Regions from separate parts of the Bacillus cereus group sp. MYBK79-1 genome, predicted to be linked through region 2. Evidence: riboswitches for the same ligand, from Rfam matches in the RefSeq annotation. Region 2 holds a riboswitch; the other holds the start of a gene.

Region 1 (9,279 bases), on a different contig from region 2:
CATATACGAAAGAGACTTCACGGAAAATGAAGGGATAATGGCAACGTATCACGCTTTATTTATGCATATAACAAAAGAGGGGAAGAGATGAAATGAAACAAGTACAAACAAAAAGGGATTGGAAAAAACTTGCATATGACGTAGTAGAAGAGAAAATGATTACGAAAGAGGATGCAATAGCTATATTAGAAGCTGATGATACAGAAGTGTTAGAAATTATGAATGCTGCTTACATCATTCGCCATCATCACTTTGGTAAGAAAGTAAAATTGAATATGATTATTAATACGAAATCTGGCTTATGTCCTGAAGATTGCGGATATTGTTCACAGTCTATTATTTCAGAAGCACCGATCGATAAATATGCATGGCTAACGCAGGAAAAGATTGTAGAAGGAGCGCATGAAGCAATTCGCCGTAAAGCGGGTACGTATTGTATTGTGGCATCTGGTCGTCGTCCGACGGATAAAGAGGTGAATCACGTAATTGGAGCAGTTAAGGAGATTCGTGAAACGACAGATTTAAAGATTTGTTGTTGTTTAGGTTTCTTAAACGAAGATCAAGCAGGACGTTTAGCAGAAGCAGGTGTACATCGTTATAACCACAACTTAAATACACATGCGAATAATTACGAAAGCATTTGCTCCACTCATACGTATGACGATCGTGTTGATACAGTTCAAAAAGCGAAACAAGCGGGTATTTCACCATGCTCTGGTGCAATTTTTGGAATGGGAGAAACAATAGAAGAGCGTGCTGAAATTGCATTCGAATTACAACGTATAGATGCAGATTCAATTCCATGTAATTTCCTTGTTGCTGTAAAGGGTACGCCGCTTGAAGGACAAAAAGTATTAACGCCGGTAGAATGTTTAAAAGTACTGGCGATGATGCGTTTTGTAAACCCAACGAAAGAAATTCGCATTTCAGGAGGACGTGAAATCAATTTACGTTCTGTACAGCCAATCGGTTTATTTGCAGCAAACTCTATCTTTGTCGGGGATTATTTAACAACAGCTGGGCAAGAGCCGACTGCAGACTGGGGTATGATTGAAGATTTAGGATTTGAGATTGAAGAATGTGCATTATAAGATAGATAAAAGCAAACTTGTAAAAGAGTTTGCTTTTTTTTGTAAATAAAATGTAATAAATAGTTGTAAACACTTGATACTATTGGTTTTTGAGCGAAAAAAAGAATTTTGGTGGACGAATTTTCCAAGCCCCAATTGTACATAGTAAATATGTAATTTATATTGGGTTGGAGGATTTTACATGCACAAATATATATTAGCGATAATGATTTGTCTCATTTTACTAAAAGCAATAAGTGCTGATCCAGTTAAGGCCGCCGAAAATCCTGAACAAAAAGAGATGCAACAACGAATTGAACAACATTTTCGAACGAAAGCTGAACATTTTGGATTGAAAACAGAAGGGAAAGATTTAAAGGAAGTACGAAAAGAAATTACTATTATAGAAGAAGCGAAGAAAAGAGAGAATGTATGGAGAACAGCACAAACGCTTCGTATACAAACAGAAGGAAAAACAATGGATGAATTAATAAAAGATGTACGGAAAAAAGTAAAGAAATAAAAAAAGAGGCCGCAGCCTCTTTTTTTATGCCCATTGTTTTGATAAGTGAGCCATTTCAATTGCAGCAACGGCGGATTCATAGCCTTTATTACCAGCTTTCGTGCCCGCGCGTTCAATCGCTTGCTCGATCGTTTCTGTCGTTAATACACCGAAAATAATTGGGATGTCTGTTTGTAGTGATAAAGATGCAACGCCTTTTGCCACTTCATTACAAACGTAATCGTAATGTGTTGTAGCACCGCGAATTACAGTGCCTAACGTAATAACAGCATCATACTTCCCGCTATTAGCCATCTTTTTAGCGATTAAAGGAATTTCGAATGCGCCAGGAACCCAAGCGACATCGATATCAGTTTCTTCTACACCGTGACGCTTTAATCCGTCTAAAGCTCCGCCGAGTAACTTACTTGTAATAAATTCATTAAAACGTCCAACAACAACCCCAACTTTTAATCCTGTACCAACTAAATGACCTTCGAATACCATAATGAATCTCTCCCTTTATTATAAGTTTAGTAAATGTCCTAATTTGTTTACTTTCGTTTGTAAATACGTTTTATTCTCTTCTTTTGTTGGCATTTGCAATGGGACACGCTCGGTTACTTCTAAATCATAACCTTGTAAGCCAGCAATTTTTCGCGGATTATTCGTTAATAATCGTAAATGTTGTAAACCTAAATCTTTTAAAATTTGAGCGCCGATACCATAATCACGCAAATCCGCTGGGAACCCAAGCTTTTCATTTGCTTCTACAGTATCGAAGCCTTCTTCTTGTAACTTATAAGCGCGAAGCTTATTCAGAAGGCCAATGCCTCGACCTTCTTGTCTCATATAAAGAAGAACGCCTTTTCCTTCACGCTCAATTTGAGCAAGTGCAGCATGGAGTTGTGGTCCGCAATCACAACGGTACGAGCCAAATACATCACCTGTTAAGCACTCTGAATGAACGCGTACAAGTACAGGATCTCCCGTTGAAATATCACCTTTTACGAGTGCGATATGCTCTTTCGAGTCTAATGAATTAGAATAGCCAATTGCATGGAAAGTACCGAAATCTGTAGGTAATGTAATTTCCACTTCTCGCATCACTAATGTTTCATGGTGGCGGCGATAAGCAATTAAATCTTCTATTGTAATCATTTTTATATCAAATTGTTTTGCACACTGCAGTAAATCAGGTACGCGAGCCATCGTACCGTCCTCATTAATAATTTCGCAAATGACGCCAGCTGGTTCTGCTCCGCAAAGCTGTGCTAAATCGACAGCAGCTTCTGTATGACCAGCACGGCGCAGAACACCGCCTTCTTTCGCAATTAATGGAAAGATATGTCCAGGACGATTGAAATCAGCACCTTTTGATGCAGGATTTAACAACTCTCGTATCGTAGTTGCACGTTCGTGAGCGCTAATCCCTGTTGTTGTAGAAACGTGATCAATGCTCACTGTAAATGCAGTATGATGCGAATCTGTATTATGAGCTACCATTGGTTCTAATTGTAGACGTTCTGCGTACTCTTCCGTAATTGGTACACAAACGAGGCCGCGCCCATGTGTAATCATAAAGTTAATTGTTTCTGGCGTAATATACTCTGCTAAAGCGATAAAATCGCCTTCATTTTCACGGTTTTCATCATCACATACGATTACGACTTTCCCTTGTTTTAAATCTTCTAGAGCTTCTTCAATACGATGAAACATCATGCTTCCCCCTTATAAAAATCCGTTTTCTTGTAAAAAGCTTTCGGTCATTGAACCTGTTCGTTTTACAGGTTTAGAAATAAAGCGTTCGATATATTTACCAATCATGTCACACTCAATATTTACGATGTCACCGGCATTTTTTTCTCCGATAACAGATTCACTTACTGTGTGCGGGATGAGTGAGATTGTAATGGAAGATTCGTCTATATCAAATATTGTTAAACTCGTTCCATCAACAGCAACGGATCCTTTATGCAAACAATAGCGCAATAACTCATCAGCAATAGCTATTTTGTAATAGACGGCATTATAGTGTTGTTTTTTGCTTACTATCGTTCCGATGCCATCAATATGTCCTGAAACGAAATGTCCACCGAATCGTCCGTTTGCAGCCATTGCACGTTCTAAATTTATTTTACAGTGCGGTTTAAGCATGCGAAGTGATGTTGATTGCATCGTTTCAGGCATTGCATCCACCGTGAATGAAGTTGTTGTGAAACTCGTTACAGTTAAGCAAATACCGTTAACTGCGATACTATCACCTAAGTGGATATCGGATAAAATTTTATTTGCATGGATCGTTAACTTCATTGCTTCTCCGCTTTGTTGCATGTTTGCAATCGTTCCTAATTCTTCTACAATTCCTGTAAACATTCCGTCACCTCACTTCGGGTATTCGCAACAATTTTTATATCATCGCCAATTTGTTTCATCTCTTGAATTTCCAAGGAAAGTGCATCTTGTAATGTTGAAAAACCATTTCCGCCAAATAAAGTAGGGGCATCTCTCCCACCAATTAATTTTGGACTTATATAAGTTACAATTTCATTGAAATACTTTGTTTGTAAGAAACTTGCATGAATCGATTGTCCTCCTTCAACGAATAGAGAAAGAATTTGCTTCTCTCCAAGCAAGAAAAGGAGGTCCTTAATTTCAATTTGCTTCGTTTTCATTTGGAATATCACTATATTTTCAGATTCATAAGAAGCTATATTCTCTTTATTTACATCCTTACCGACAAAAATCCAAGTCGGTGCTAAACCATCTGTTATGACATGAGAAGATGGTGGTGTTCGTAAATGGGTATCTAAAATAACGCGTATAGGATGTTTACCCCCGTTAGGAATTCTTGTTGTTAAATGTGGATTATCAGCTATAACTGTATTCACTCCAACGAGAATTGCATCATGTGTATGGCGATATTGGTGAACATCAGCTCGTGCTTCTTCTTCTGTAATCCACTTACTGTCACCAGTGACAGTCGCTGTTTTTCCGTCTAAGCTCATTGCTGTTTTTATTGTTACAAATGGACGTTTCGTTTTCATGTAATGAAAAAAGTAGCGATTTAATAAAACTGCTTCCGCTTCAAGAACACCAGTTGTTACGTCGATGCCAGCCTCTTCTAATCTCCTTTTTCCATTACCAGAAACGAGCGGATTACAATCAAGGGTAGCAATTACAACGCGCTTAACTTCCTTTTCGATGAGCAATTCACAGCAAGGTGGTGTTTTTCCAAAATGGTTACACGGTTCAAGTGTTACATACACGGTAGCTCCTTTTGCTTTTTCACCAGCCATATGAAGAGCATGAACTTCTGCGTGTTCTTCACCAGCACGTAAATGAGCTCCCATACCGACGATGTTTCCGTCTTTTACAACAACAGCACCAACCATAGGATTTGGACTTGTTTGTCCAGATGTTCCTTCTGCTAACTGCAGAGCAATCCTCATATATTCTTGATCTGTCATTCTCTTCACCTCTCCTGAAAAAATCAAAAAACCCCAAGGATTTTATATCCTTGGGGTTTGGGAGACGTGATTTCTAGAAATATAGTTCGAATACGAAAGTACAGGAAAGAAACCTAACGATGATTGATATTTTTGCATAAGGAAAAAACCTAGCAAAATATCGAATTTTTCAAACGCTAGTTGTCTCTTTTTATTTCAGTATAAAAAATAAGTATAGAAAACTAAACATATATAAAGAATCAAAATGAATCTTTAAAAATATGCATACTGAAATAAAAGTGTATTCACTATATAAAAAACTAGAAACATATCCTTCTCCCATCCAGACTATACTGTCGGCCCTAGAGTTTCACTAGATCCACCGTTTTCGAGTTGAAAACGGGTCACGGACTTAGAAGTTTGCACTTCATCACCGCCGGTTGGGAATTTCACCCGACCCCGAAGGATGTTGTTTGCTCAAATTATAGCACAAAAAAAATAAAAGGCTAGAAAAAAATGTTCGAATGTGAAGAATTATGTGAAAATATATGTAGGCTGGAATGGAGACAGAAGTATTAGAAATGTTGTAAGGAGAAGGGATATAACGGAGTTGATAAAAAGAAAAAACATGCACAAAAAATGTGCATGTCACATGTGAAATTATTCTGTCTCTGGTGCTCTAACAACAGATTCGAATTTCCCTTTATGCGAAGCATCGCAATAAGGCATATTTTTTGATAAACCACAACGGCATAAAGAAAATGCCGGTTTTGCTGGGAATACATTCCCTTGTGAATCGACTAATTCCACGTCCCCTGTAACGCGAAAAGAGCCATTATCATTTACTTTAATTTGTACTTTCGCCAACGTTATCCCTCCTTCCCAAACGCTTAATTTCATCATATAATCAAGGGAAGTGCTTGACAATATAAAAAGAGCACTTTGTTTGAGAAAGAAGAGAGTGTTATAATAGTTTTCATAACTGACTAGAGTAAGGTGACGAGAGATGGACAAACAATTACATACATTACGAAACATTGCAAATGAGCGCACGTGGGTATCATTTTTGAATGATAATCATCCATATAGTTTATTACATTGGTCCATTGCAGGTGTAGGACAAGAGGCAAAAGATGTTTGGTTACTTCAAGATGAAGTAACATTTCAAACGACAGAATTTCCAACGTTAGATGATGCAGTGCAATGGATTTCTGAAAATATGGAACAAGTTACAGACGTTTTAGCGCAATAAAAAAACAGGCTTATGCAAGCCTGTTTTTTGTTTCTTTTACATATGAATTTAAAAATTGATCAACGGCTGCTTCATATTCTTCTTTATTTTCGTTATAAGAGCAAGCGTGTGTGCCGTGTTCTGCAATATAAAGTTGTTTATTGTTTTCTTTTGCTTCATATAGTGCTTTCGTCATATCAGCTAAAATATAATCATCATCTTTACTATGAATAAAGAGGACGGGATTGTTAATATTTTTTATACAATCGATTGGTGAAACTTCGCGAATCGTATAACCGTCACGCACTTTTAAAAAAGCATTTGCTAAAGGTAATAAAGGCCATTTAGGTAAATGGAATTCAACCTTTAAACGGTGTTGTAATTGCCCGTAAAAATCAGAAAAAGGACAATCTGCAATATAGAAATCAGCACCATCTTCTACAAGTCCTGCGTATTGAAGAAGTGTTGCAGCTCCCATAGATTCACCGTGAATACCGAGTGTTATATTTGTTCCAAAACGAATTTTTAGCCAGTCAACGACAGATTTTAAATCATGTTTTTCATAGTATCCATAGCTTGTTGTTTTTCCGCCAGTTTTACCATGACGACGATGATCATAAATAACGACATTATACCCTCTGTTTAAAAATAACCTTGCATATTTTACAGAGTTCATTTTATTTACAGTTACGCCGTGACAAAAAATCATAAACTTATTGGAATGACCAGCAGGAATGTAATATCCGTGAAGATCATATCCGAATTGCGAAGGAATATGAATTTCTTCTTTATGAAGAGCATCAAAATCCTCTATACGAAAATGTTTTTTCGTTTCTCTTTCGAGTACTTCTTCCTCTGTTTTTTTCTTTAAGTACATCACTTTATTTGTAAAGAAAATCCCAAGGGCAGTTATCGCACCTAGTATAGTAAACAATGCTGCAAAAAAACGTTTCATACTTTACCTCATCCTCCAAATACCGTTACATGTGATACACTTACATTGTATCACAATGATAGAAAAGGGGAGAAATAGGAAATGGTGTATATACAAAAAATTACGCCAGCGATGAAAGAAACAATCCGAATGTTCATGTGTGAGAACTGGGGGAGTTCATTGATGGTTTCACGTGGTAAGGGGCATCAGTTAGAAGAGTTGCCAGGATTTGCTGCGCTCTCAGATGACAGAATAATTGGAATTATAACGTATGAAGTGACCGGAAATATGTGCCAAATTGTATCTTTAGATAGCTTTGAAGAAAGAAAAGGAATAGGGACGAAACTTGTAGATTATGTATTACAAGTTGCAGAAGAAGAATGGTGCGGGCGGGTTTGGCTTATTACAACAAATGATAATATGAATGCGTTACGTTTTTACCAAAAACGTAATTTTGTGATGACTAATTTATATGTGAATGCGGTGGAAGAGGCACGGAAAATAAAGAAAGAAATTCCACGTATCGGATATGATAACATCCCAATTTTACATGAAATCCAGTTGGAGTATCGTTTAATAAATTGATGTAACAATTTTCAGAAATATAAGTTATTAACCTTGACGAATATTGTAATTTAGGTTACCGTAAAATTGTAATCTATTACCATATTAAGGGGTGACGATGTGGCAACTATACGTGATGTTGCAAAATTGGCAGGTGTTTCAGTCGCAACCGTTTCACGAGTTATTAATGAAAAAGGATACGTTCATGAAGGCACAGTAAAACAAGTAAAGGAAGCAATTGAGGAATTACGTTATAGGCCAAATAGTACAGCAAAGCCATTGTTTAAACAGAATTCAACGATAATTGCGTTACTTGTAGATAATTTATATAACCCATCAAACATCACTTTGCTACATTGTATTGAGGAAATAGCATATAAAGAAGGATATCAAATTATTGTTTGTAATATAGAGAATAAAGATAGATATATACATATGTTGAAGGAAAATAACGTTGCAGGTGTTATTTTAACAAGATCAGTTTTTAAAAGTATTGGAGAAATTCCACTTCCGTTTGTTGTGATTGATGAAAAACAATCCGATGCAAATTATTATGAAAGTGGACAAAGAGCTGTTTCTTTATTAAAAGAGAAAGGTTGTCACTTTCTTGCTTATTTCGATGAGGGAGAAGGTAGTGAAGAAATGGAAGAGCACATATCAGGATTTTTAGACGCTACTTGGGAGGAAGGAATCTCTTATCGAGAAGTATGTGTACAAGGGTATACAAATAAACAGTTTATTACATTATTGCAAACTTACCCGTATATAGATGGAATTGTAACTTCAAGTGAAAAGGTTACTTTTGAGTTAATTCAAGCGGCGAAAAATTTAAATATCCGTATACCGGATAAGTTGAAAATTATTGGATCGAACGGGAGCATAGACAGTGAATGGATAGGCCCATCACTCATGAAAATTGAAAGTTGTGCCGAAGAAAATGGGAAAATAGCTTTGCAACAATTAAAACGGAAAATAAAAAAGTAAAAGGTGCGTATAAAACGCACCTTTTATAATGTAATAGCGGCAATAAAGCCGAATATAAGTAACGGTATATTATAATGCAGGAAAGTTGGTACACATGTATCCCATATATGATGGTGTTGACCATCAGCATTTAAACCAGATGTTGGTCCAAGTGTACTATCTGATGCTGGAGATCCTGCATCGCCTAGCGCTCCGGCTGTACCGATAATTGCAATTGTAGCCATTGGACTAAATCCAAGCTGCATGCAAAGAGGTACAAAAATTGTTGTTAAAATAGGGATGGTTGAAAAGGATGAACCAATTCCCATCGTAACGAGAAGTCCAATCACAAGCATAAGAAATGCAGCGAGCGGTTTATTATTTCCAATTATATGTGCACTCGTTTGCACAAGCGATTCAACATGTCCTGTTTTTCGAAGAACAGCGCCAAATCCAGCAGCTGCGATCATAACAAAACCAATAAAGGACATCATGCGCATTCCGCTTGTTAATATCGCATCTGCTTCTTTAAGAGGTAGACTACCACTTACTGATAAGACGATAAT
Region 2 (9,279 bases):
AGAAAGTGAATTTAAAAGTATGTCATTCCATTTGCAAAATAAAGAAAATAACCAAAAGTGGGGACCAATCAAAGTTGATTTAACGAATCCTACAGAAAAATTCGATTTAGGAAATGGTTATTCTTTAGAACTATTAAGCTATTTCCCTGATTTTTATTTTGACGAGAATGGAAGACCAAATACGAAAACGAAATTGCCAAACAACCCTGCATTTGTGTTTAAAATGTTTACGCCTGAAACACCAGACGGTGAAGTGAGTTTTGTTGGTATTCAGCAAAATATAGAACCAGACGGGAATAACAAATATAAAATGTCATTTGCAGGTGTGGAAATGCAAAATGCAACAGCACTTACTATAAGGAAAGATTTAACGCTTTGGATTCTTGGTATTGGAGGATTTATATTTATGGTTGGTGTCATTCAAGGGATGTATTGGAATCATCGCCGTATTTGGATACAACGCGTTAATGATGAATGGTGGATTGCAGGACATACGAATAAAAATTGGTTCGGTTTAAAGAAAGATATTGAAAGAGTACTAGAAGGTACAGCAATTCCGCAACCAAGCGATAAAATAGTGGATAAAAAAATTAGTTAAGGTGGGGAAACGATATGGTGCAAATAAGTAGTAACTTTCTCTTTACCGCATTTATTTTATATTTAATTGCCACTCTATTTTTCGGGGGAGCAATTAAAGAAAAGGGTCATAAATGGGCAAATGTAGGAATAACGATTACAATTTTAGGATTTATTGCACAAACAGTATATTTTGTTACAAGATGGATTGCATCAGGACATGCACCAGTTAGTAACTTTTTTGAATTCGGTACATTTTTCGGCATGATGCTTGTCGGGGCATTTATTGTCATGTATTTTATGTATCGCGTAAGTATAATTGGACTCTTTGCATTACCAGTTGCGCTTTTATTAATTGCCTATGCAAGTATGTTTCCGAGGGAGATATCTCCGCTTATTCCTTCTTTAAAAAGTAATTGGCTACATATTCACGTGACGACTGCAGCAGCAGGACAAGCAATTTTAGCAATTAGTTTTATTACGGGCGTTATGTATTTATTGAAAAATGTAGATCAATCAACGAGAAGCAAACGTACATTTTGGCTAGAAACGGTCGTGTTCACACTTGTTTGTACAGTTGGTTTTATTGGAGTGACAACGGTATTTTCTAGTATGAAATATGAAGCGAAGTTTCAATGGATTGATAAAAATGAACAACAAGTGGAAATGAAGTACAACCTTCCGGCTTTAGTGGGACCGCACGAAGGAAAGTTATTGACAGAAAATAAATTAGAGCCGACAGTTGAAGTTCCAGCGATTGTAAATGCAAAAAAATTAAATACTGTAATTTGGTCAGTGTTAGTTGGAACGTTACTATATATCGTATTAAGACTTGTTTTACGGAAACGAGTATCGGCAGCACTTCAGCCGTTAGTAAAGAATACAAATAGTGATTTACTAGATGAAATCGGATATCGATCTATTGCAATTGGATTCCCAGTGTTTACATTAGGAGCTTTAGTCTTTGCGATGATTTGGGCACAAATAGCGTGGACGCGTTTTTGGGGCTGGGATCCAAAAGAGGTTTGGGCGCTTATTACTTGGCTCTTTTATGCGGCGGTATTACATTTACGCTTATCAAAAGGGTGGCACGGAGAGAAGTCAGCGTGGTTAGCGGTAATTGGTTTTGCAATCATTATGTTTAACTTTATTGTAGTAAACTTAATTATCGCGGGTTTACATTCATACGCATAGAGAAATAAAATAGGAGAGTGAATGTCACTTTCCTATTTTATTTTTGTCAACTTTTCTTCTTTTTTGAGAAAAACATGACAAAGTAGCGGTTGATTTTGTAAAATGATGTCGAGGACATTATATACTGTTCAAAAAAAATACATAGTTTTGGAAAAAAATTGAACAAACTTTATTATTCTTGTGAAGCATAATATGGGAAGTGAAACATTTAGAAGATTGCTTAAATAAACGAGAATAGCGCAACATACTAGTGTAGAAGGGTAGGTGTAAACCGTTGTGGTAAAGTACGCAACGGGTAGAAATGGAAAATGAATCAAGAATTTTAATTGTAGATGATGAGGATCGTATTCGTCGTTTGTTGAAAATGTATTTAGAAAGAGAACAATACACAATTGAAGAAGCGGACAATGGTGATACAGCTTTAGAAATGGCGTTACAAAATGATTACGATTTAATCCTATTAGATCTTATGATGCCCGGTAAAGATGGTATTGAAGTGTGTAAAGGGGTTCGTGAGAAGAAAGCGACACCAATTATTATGTTGACAGCAAAGGGTGAAGAAGTAAACCGAGTACAAGGGTTTGAGGTAGGCACAGATGATTATATTGTGAAACCATTTAGCCCACGTGAAGTAGTGCTTCGTGTGAAAGCGGTCTTACGCCGTTCTGTACCAACAACATTCTTTACACAAGATACAACGACAAAAGATGTTACTGTGTTCCCTCATTTAACAATTGATAATGATGCACACCGTGTTACAGCAGATGGTAATGAGGTGAACCTAACACCGAAAGAGTACGAATTACTATTATTCTTAGCGAAAGCGCCTGATAAAGTGTTTGATCGTGAGCAATTGTTAAAAGAAGTATGGCAATATGAATTCTTCGGAGATTTACGTACAGTTGATACGCATGTAAAGCGTTTACGTGAGAAGTTAAGCAAAAAATCACCAGATGCTGCGAAGATGATTGTTACCGTTTGGGGCGTAGGTTACAAGTTTGAGGTTGTGAACGACTGATGCTTTGGAGAAGTGTAGTAGGGAAGTTATGGATGACCATATTACTTCTCGTTTCGTTTGTGCTTGGATTTGTTGCGATTTTACTTTCGCAGTTTTTTAGAACATATTATGTAGATATGAGTCAAGATAGGCTTCAAAAAGTTGCAACAAGTGTTTCGGAGTTACTTGAAGAAGGTGCCGATGTAAAAACGATTGAGAATATCGCGTACAAATTTTCTGATAAACTTTCAAGAATCATTATTGTAGAAGATGGTAAAGAAATATCTTCTTCGCCTAAACAAGAAGGGTTAGTCACTCTTACAATGGATGATTTGAAAGAAGATAAAGAATTATCGGCTGTTTTTACAGACAAAAAAGAAATTAAGAATAACATTAGAAAAGCCTCTAATAGTAGAAAGAATAAAAACACTGAAAATGATATTATGATTGTCGGAAAACCAGTGCATTCAAAAAATCAAAGTGCAGTGTTCGTATACGAATCGTTACAAGTACCGATACAAGGTATGGAGAGAACGACTGATTTTATATTCTTATCAGCAGGGATTGCGATTATATTAACAACGTTCTTTGCATTTTTCTTATCTACTCGAATTACAGCACCACTCCGTAAAATGCGTGAGGTTGCTTTTGAGGTTGCGCGTGGGAAGTTTGATGCGAAAGCACCTATGGTTTCTCAGGACGAGATTGGTGAGCTTGCAACGGCCTTAAATCAAATGGGGAAACAGTTAAAGTTTAATATGAATGCCCTGCAGCAAGAAAAAGAACAGTTAGCTAGTATTTTAAGTAGTATGGCAGATGGGGTTATTACGTTAAATCAGGAAGGCGAAGTTGTTGTAATCAATCCGCCGGCTGAACATTTCTTACAAGTTTGGCAAGAAGAAAAAGAAGTAGAATTAAGTAAAAAGCTACCTTCTGAACTTGTTGAACTATTCCATCTCGTTGTAGAAAGCGAACAACAACAAGTAGTTGGAATTAATTTACAAAAAGGTAACTACGTAGTTCTTATGACGCCGCTTTACAATCAAACAAAAATTCGTGGTGCTGTAGCAGTATTGCGTGATATGACGGAAGAACGCCGTCTTGAGAAGATGCGCCAAGACTTTATTGCGAACGTATCACATGAACTTCGTACACCGATGGTAATGCTTCAAGGATACAGTGAAGCAATTTTAGATGATATTGTGCAAACGAAAGAAGAAATTAATGAGTTTGTTCAAATCATTTATGATGAATCCGTTCGTTTAGGTAAACTTGTAAATGAATTGTTAGATTTAGCGCGTATGGAAAGTGGTAATGTAGAGTTACATATCGGTGAAGTAGATATTCATCCTTTCGTTGAAAAAATAGGTCGTAAATTCCAAGGGATTGCAAAGGATAAAGAAGTCGAATTAACGGTTGATTTCCAAAATCCAATTGAGCAATACCCGTTTGATGCAGATCGTATGGAACAAGTATTGACGAATTTAATTGATAACGCAATTCGTCATACGAATGCAGGCGGGCATGTAACGCTTGTAATTGATACGAAAAATAATGGACTTATTTTTGAAGTGCAAGATTCGGGCGCTGGTATTCCCGAAGAAGATATTCCATTTTTATTTGATCGTTTCTATAAAGCTGATAAAGCAAGAACACGTGGGAAAAAAGGTGGAACAGGACTCGGACTTGCGATTGCAAAAAATATTGTGCAAGGCCATGAGGGGAAAATTGCTGTTTCAAGTGTTGTTGGAGAGGGAACTACATTCTCTGTATATTTACCGAATCGTATAATTTAGATATGCGTTTTTAAAGTTGATAATGAATAAAGTTCTACTGTTTTTATTTTTTTGTAAATCAATTAAATAAATAATAGTAGAACTTTTTTCTATCTTAGTCGAATGAAGAATAATAAGAGGGGTGTCGTAAAGCGATGAAACTATACACAAAAACAGGAGATAAAGGGAAAACAAGTGTAATAGGTGGCAGAGTGGATAAAGATGATATCCGAGTTGAAGCATATGGCACAATAGATGAGGCGAATTCTCATATTGGGTATGCGATGAAGAAGCTACAAGGCGGGTCTTTCGGAGATATTTACAATGAACTTGAAAATATTCAACATGAATTATTTGATTGTGGAGGAGACTTGGCGATAGTAGCAGGGAAAATCCCTTATAAAGTGACGATTGAAATGGTCGAAAGCTTAGAAAGAAGGATTGATTTGTATATAGAAGAAGCACCGCCGCTAGAGCGCTTTATTTTACCAGGTGGAAGCGAACCGGCTGCTGCTATTCATATGGCACGTACAGTTGTAAGGCGAGCAGAACGATGTATAGTGTCTTTACAAAAAGAAGGAGAAATCAATGAAGTTATTCTAAAGTATGTAAATAGATTATCTGATTATTTGTTTGCAGTAGCTAGAGTAATAAATGCTCGATTACAAGTAAAAGATGTAGAGTATAATCGTAGTGCAATCGTTTTTCGGGATAAAAATGAGAAGGAAGTGGAGTGATCCACTTTCTTTTTTTGTATACTTTTTTCTGTAATATACCAAAATAGAGAAGGTATGGTGGTAATTAGAAAACGGAGGATGTATATGAAAGTGTTAAAATGTGGCGTCATGTTATTGACAGTATTGTTTTTATCTCAATTACATGTGTACGCTGAGGGAAATCAATGGACATGGCCTGTTGAAGGACAGATAAGTGATTATTTTGGGACAAGGCACGGAAAACACTACGGTATAGATATAGCGGCACCGATCGGCGCGCCTGTGGCAGCAATTCAAGAAGGTAAGGTAACAAAGTCTTATTATTCCAGTAGTTACGGAAACGTTGTATTTATTAAACATGGAGAATATGAGGCTGTATATGCACATTTAAATAAGAGATATGTAGTTCAAGGGGATTATATTTCAAAAGGAAAAATAATTGGAGAAGTAGGAAATACAGGAGAATCGCGAGGTGCGCACTTGCATTTAGAAGTTCATCAAGGAAGATGGACGATGGCGAAAAAGAATGCGATGAATCCGTTGCTTGTTTTACATGAACAAAGAAATGAAGCCGTTTCTTCATCATTATATGTCGTCCAAAAAGGGGACACTTTAGTTAGTATTGCACGGAAATTTAGTATGTCAGTTAAGGAAATAAAAGAAAAAAATGGCTTGCAGCAAGAGCTTATTTATCCAAATCAACAATTATACGTAAAGTAAAAAAGAGCTAGTTTAACTAGCTCTTTTTTTACCAAAAAATAAAGACACATATAAATCCAGAAATAGCTAAGTAGCTATATAAGTAAAATACTTTCGTTCTTGTTTTTTCATTTGTTCGAAACAGTACAATAGTCGGTTCAATTAAACCGATTGTTAAACAAAGTAAACCAAGAAGCATAAAACCGATTGAAATGGAGTACAGGGCGATTTGTGGTGCTTGAAATGGAATCATCCATTTTAATAAAAATGCAATAAGTGCAGTGTAGCAAATGCTGCCGATGTACTTATTCAATGGTGCATTAGAACGAAAACCTGGAAGTTTTTTCAAGAAAGAGCGGGACACAACTTCAGTTTGTAAAGATGTATGCTCTTCAATTATTTTTTGAGCTTCTTTTCCTTTTTGGAAAATGGATAATATCCAGTTTCGCTCCCCTTGGAAAATAAATTGAGAGGTTGTTAAATAATGATCCACCTTCACTTTATTCCAACTCTTCCACGGATGACGCTCACATAATTTTAATTTACTTTCTGTTTTTTTATCATACTGATAAATACTGATGCCATCCTCGTCGAAAGCAGCATAGTATGTCTCGCTTGAGAATGTGCCTAAATCAATTGGGCAGTAGAAAAGTAATTCTTTTTTTAAGTAAAAGTATTCTTTTCGTAAGTTTTTTTTCATTGCTTCTCGAATAGAGTGTCTCTTTTCTTTCTCCATGACATTTCCTCCGTAATCCAGAAAATGTTCTTATCTTAACAATTCAACATCTTATCACTTTTAATTATATATGACTAGGGGATTCATAGGAGAAATGCCGAATACTAAAAAATATGGGGTGTATTGTAAAATAAAATGACTAGTTTTGGTTATATAAAATTAATAACTTATTTTTAATAAGTTACGCTTTTTTTGTTCACAATACGATCATGTTGTTGTATAATGAAATGGAAAATAGAATATCGGTCTATCTTCGGGGCAGGGTGAAAATCCCGACCGGCGGTGATGAACTATATGTGATTTTGTTCTAAGCCCGCGAGCCGTTAAGGCAGGATTTGGTGTGATTCCAAAGCCGACAGTACAGTCTGGATGGGAGAAGATGGAGGTTCAAGCGTTCAAAAAAGATATGGATTTGAACGTCTGTTTGATGTGCCTTAAATTCTCCCTTTGTGTAAAACACAAAGGGTTTTTTCGTTCTATGAAAAAGTAGGCATAGCAGAACCTTTCCACTTTCCATGAGAAGATCGATGGAAAAGGAGAGAGAAAGATGAAACAAAAAAACAGTGTATTGCAGATGGTGAGTGTAGCGATGCTAAGTAGTATTGCATATTTACTGATGATGTTGGACTTCCCGTTCCCTGGACTTCCGCCATTTTTAAAGATTGATTTTAGTGATGTACCAGCTTTAATTGCTGCGATTATTTTCGGGCCAGTTGCAGGGATAATTGTAGAGGCGATAAAGAACATTTTACATTACGGGATTCAAGGGAGTTTAACGGGAGTACCAGTTGGAGAAATAGCTAACTTTATTGCAGGATGTTTATTTATTGGACCAGCAGCTTTCTTATTTAGGAAGTATCGTACTGTTAAAAGTTTAACGACAGGATTAATGCTAGGGACAATTACAATGGCGCTCATTATGAGTGTATTAAATTACATCATCATATTCCCAGCTTACACTTGGTTTTTAAATTCACCAGCTATGTCTAGCGAAGCTATAAGAACGACGGTTGTAACTGCAATCTTACCATTTAATTTGATTAAAGGAATTGTTGTGACAATTGTATTTGTAGCGTTATTCTCACGCCTGAAAGTATGGGTGTTTGCAAAAATGAAAAATGCATAAATGTAAAATAAAACCATTAGTAGTATGGAACTACTAATGGTTTTTTATTAAGTAGAATGAAAATAGAAAACAAAAAATATCCCTCATATTAATGAGGGATATTTTTTGAAGTTAATAAAAGACTATTCGAATTTTAAAGAGTCGCCATCAAATGATTCATCAGCAACTTTAATTGAGTCAGTTGGACAACCTTCGAATGCATCCATCATATCTTCAATTAATACATCTGGAATTTCAACGATACCTTGGTTATCGTCTAATGTTACAAACGCAATACCTTCATCATCATAATCATAAATGTCTGGTGCAGCAGCGCCGCAAGCACCACATGCGATACAAGTATCTTTATCAACGATTGTATATTTTGCCATCTTTTTTCCCTCCTGATAATATGTATGTGAAAAGCTCGCCATAAAAATTATAACCTTATTGTAAAACGGTTTTTAAAACTTTTCAACATAAAATTATAATGATAATCCTTATCAATTAGAGTGTCAACTAATTTTTGCATTATGTCATAAGATTTTCAAAATACGTAAATGTTATTTCGTTTGGTACAATATACTATATACAAGTACATAGTGCCGATATGATAAGTTTAATGAGTAACGTAGAATGGTGCAATCATACTAAAAAGTAATTAAGTTAGATTGAAAGGTGGAAGCGGTAATGCAACTACAATATACTTTATTGTATTGTTTAAAACAATTGAATGGTGAAAGGACCGTTTCTTCTATTTATTATTTATTAAAAGGAAAACGATCTTCGCAAACGTTACAAGATGGGAATATGTTCCGAATTTCATTTTTGTTTGGAATATATAAATCGTTAAATAGAACAGACTATGATCGTGAAGTTACAAAGTTGTTGCAAGCAGATTTGATTCAAGAAATACATGAAAATACATATTTGTTAACATCTAAAGGTAAAATGCAGTTGCATACATGGGAGGAAGTGTATGCTTTTCCCGCGCATTTACATGGTTTGCACTATGGTGAATTAGGTGAAACATTTTGGAAACGATTATCATTAATTATTCAAACTATATCTAATTTACAACAGAATAATACGAAGTTTATTCCTATTCAACAAGATACAGAAATAATGGTGTGGGTAAAACGCTTTTTAACAGGTGTACCATATAGGCGAAGTGAATTGGCGAAAAGATTATGGAAAGAAATACATAATCTTTTAGGAAAAGGTGATGTGGTAGAAGCGACGATTGTAACATATCGATTAACAGGATATGAACGTATCGGTTGTACATTGCAGCAATTAGCGGAAATTACGAAACAAGATATATTCCAGGTGTATTTTTTATTTTGGGGTACAATTCACTTCTTTATACAAGAAGTTCGCGATAAAGAAAATGAATTTCCGCTATTAGCTGAGATTATCTCTTATCCAAATGAGAGAGCTGAATTATTTAGTTTATCAACGAAAAAAACATATAATTTTTG

The links. Region 2 has a riboswitch for FMN ahead of ACTFOB_RS13990 (ECF transporter S component). Riboswitches for the same ligand answer to the same signal wherever they lie in the genome.
Positions count from the first base shown of each region.
Region 1: it holds a riboswitch for FMN, as region 2 does, so the genes downstream of both, ribD (bifunctional diaminohydroxyphosphoribosylaminopyrimidine deaminase/5-amino-6-(5-phosphoribosylamino)uracil reductase RibD) here and ACTFOB_RS13990 (ECF transporter S component) in region 2, are expected to answer to the same signal.

Region 1 covers NZ_JBQAEO010000016.1:50,408-59,686, reverse strand. The annotation lists gene bioC (malonyl-ACP O-methyltransferase BioC) at 1-91, shown strand, start outside; gene bioB (biotin synthase) at 93-1,091, shown strand; gene ACTFOB_RS21340 (hypothetical protein) at 1,273-1,593, shown strand; gene ribH (6,7-dimethyl-8-ribityllumazine synthase) at 1,618-2,079, opposite strand; gene ribBA (bifunctional 3,4-dihydroxy-2-butanone 4-phosphate synthase/GTP cyclohydrolase II) at 2,098-3,291, opposite strand; gene ribE (riboflavin synthase) at 3,304-3,948, opposite strand; gene ribD (bifunctional diaminohydroxyphosphoribosylaminopyrimidine deaminase/5-amino-6-(5-phosphoribosylamino)uracil reductase RibD) at 3,930-5,042, opposite strand; FMN riboswitch at 5,349-5,492, opposite strand; gene ACTFOB_RS21315 (CDGSH iron-sulfur domain-containing protein) at 5,682-5,924, opposite strand; gene ACTFOB_RS21310 (DUF2552 family protein) at 6,028-6,273, shown strand; gene ACTFOB_RS21305 (alpha/beta hydrolase) at 6,284-7,207, opposite strand; gene ACTFOB_RS21300 (GNAT family N-acetyltransferase) at 7,289-7,771, shown strand; gene ACTFOB_RS21295 (LacI family DNA-binding transcriptional regulator) at 7,871-8,734, shown strand; gene ACTFOB_RS21290 (Na+/H+ antiporter family protein) at 8,758-9,279, opposite strand, start outside.
Region 2 covers NZ_JBQAEO010000007.1:122,806-132,084, reverse strand. The annotation lists gene resB (cytochrome c biogenesis protein ResB) at 1-598, shown strand, start outside; gene resC (cytochrome c biogenesis protein ResC) at 613-1,770, shown strand; gene resD (DNA-binding response regulator ResD) at 2,072-2,788, shown strand; gene resE (sensor histidine kinase ResE) at 2,788-4,563, shown strand; gene ACTFOB_RS14005 (cob(I)yrinic acid a,c-diamide adenosyltransferase) at 4,698-5,279, shown strand; gene ACTFOB_RS14000 (peptidoglycan DD-metalloendopeptidase family protein) at 5,364-5,978, shown strand; gene ACTFOB_RS13995 (hypothetical protein) at 6,007-6,693, opposite strand; FMN riboswitch at 6,939-7,078, shown strand; gene ACTFOB_RS13990 (ECF transporter S component) at 7,241-7,819, shown strand; gene ACTFOB_RS13985 (ferredoxin) at 7,942-8,190, opposite strand; gene ACTFOB_RS13980 (helix-turn-helix domain-containing protein) at 8,489-9,279, shown strand, end outside.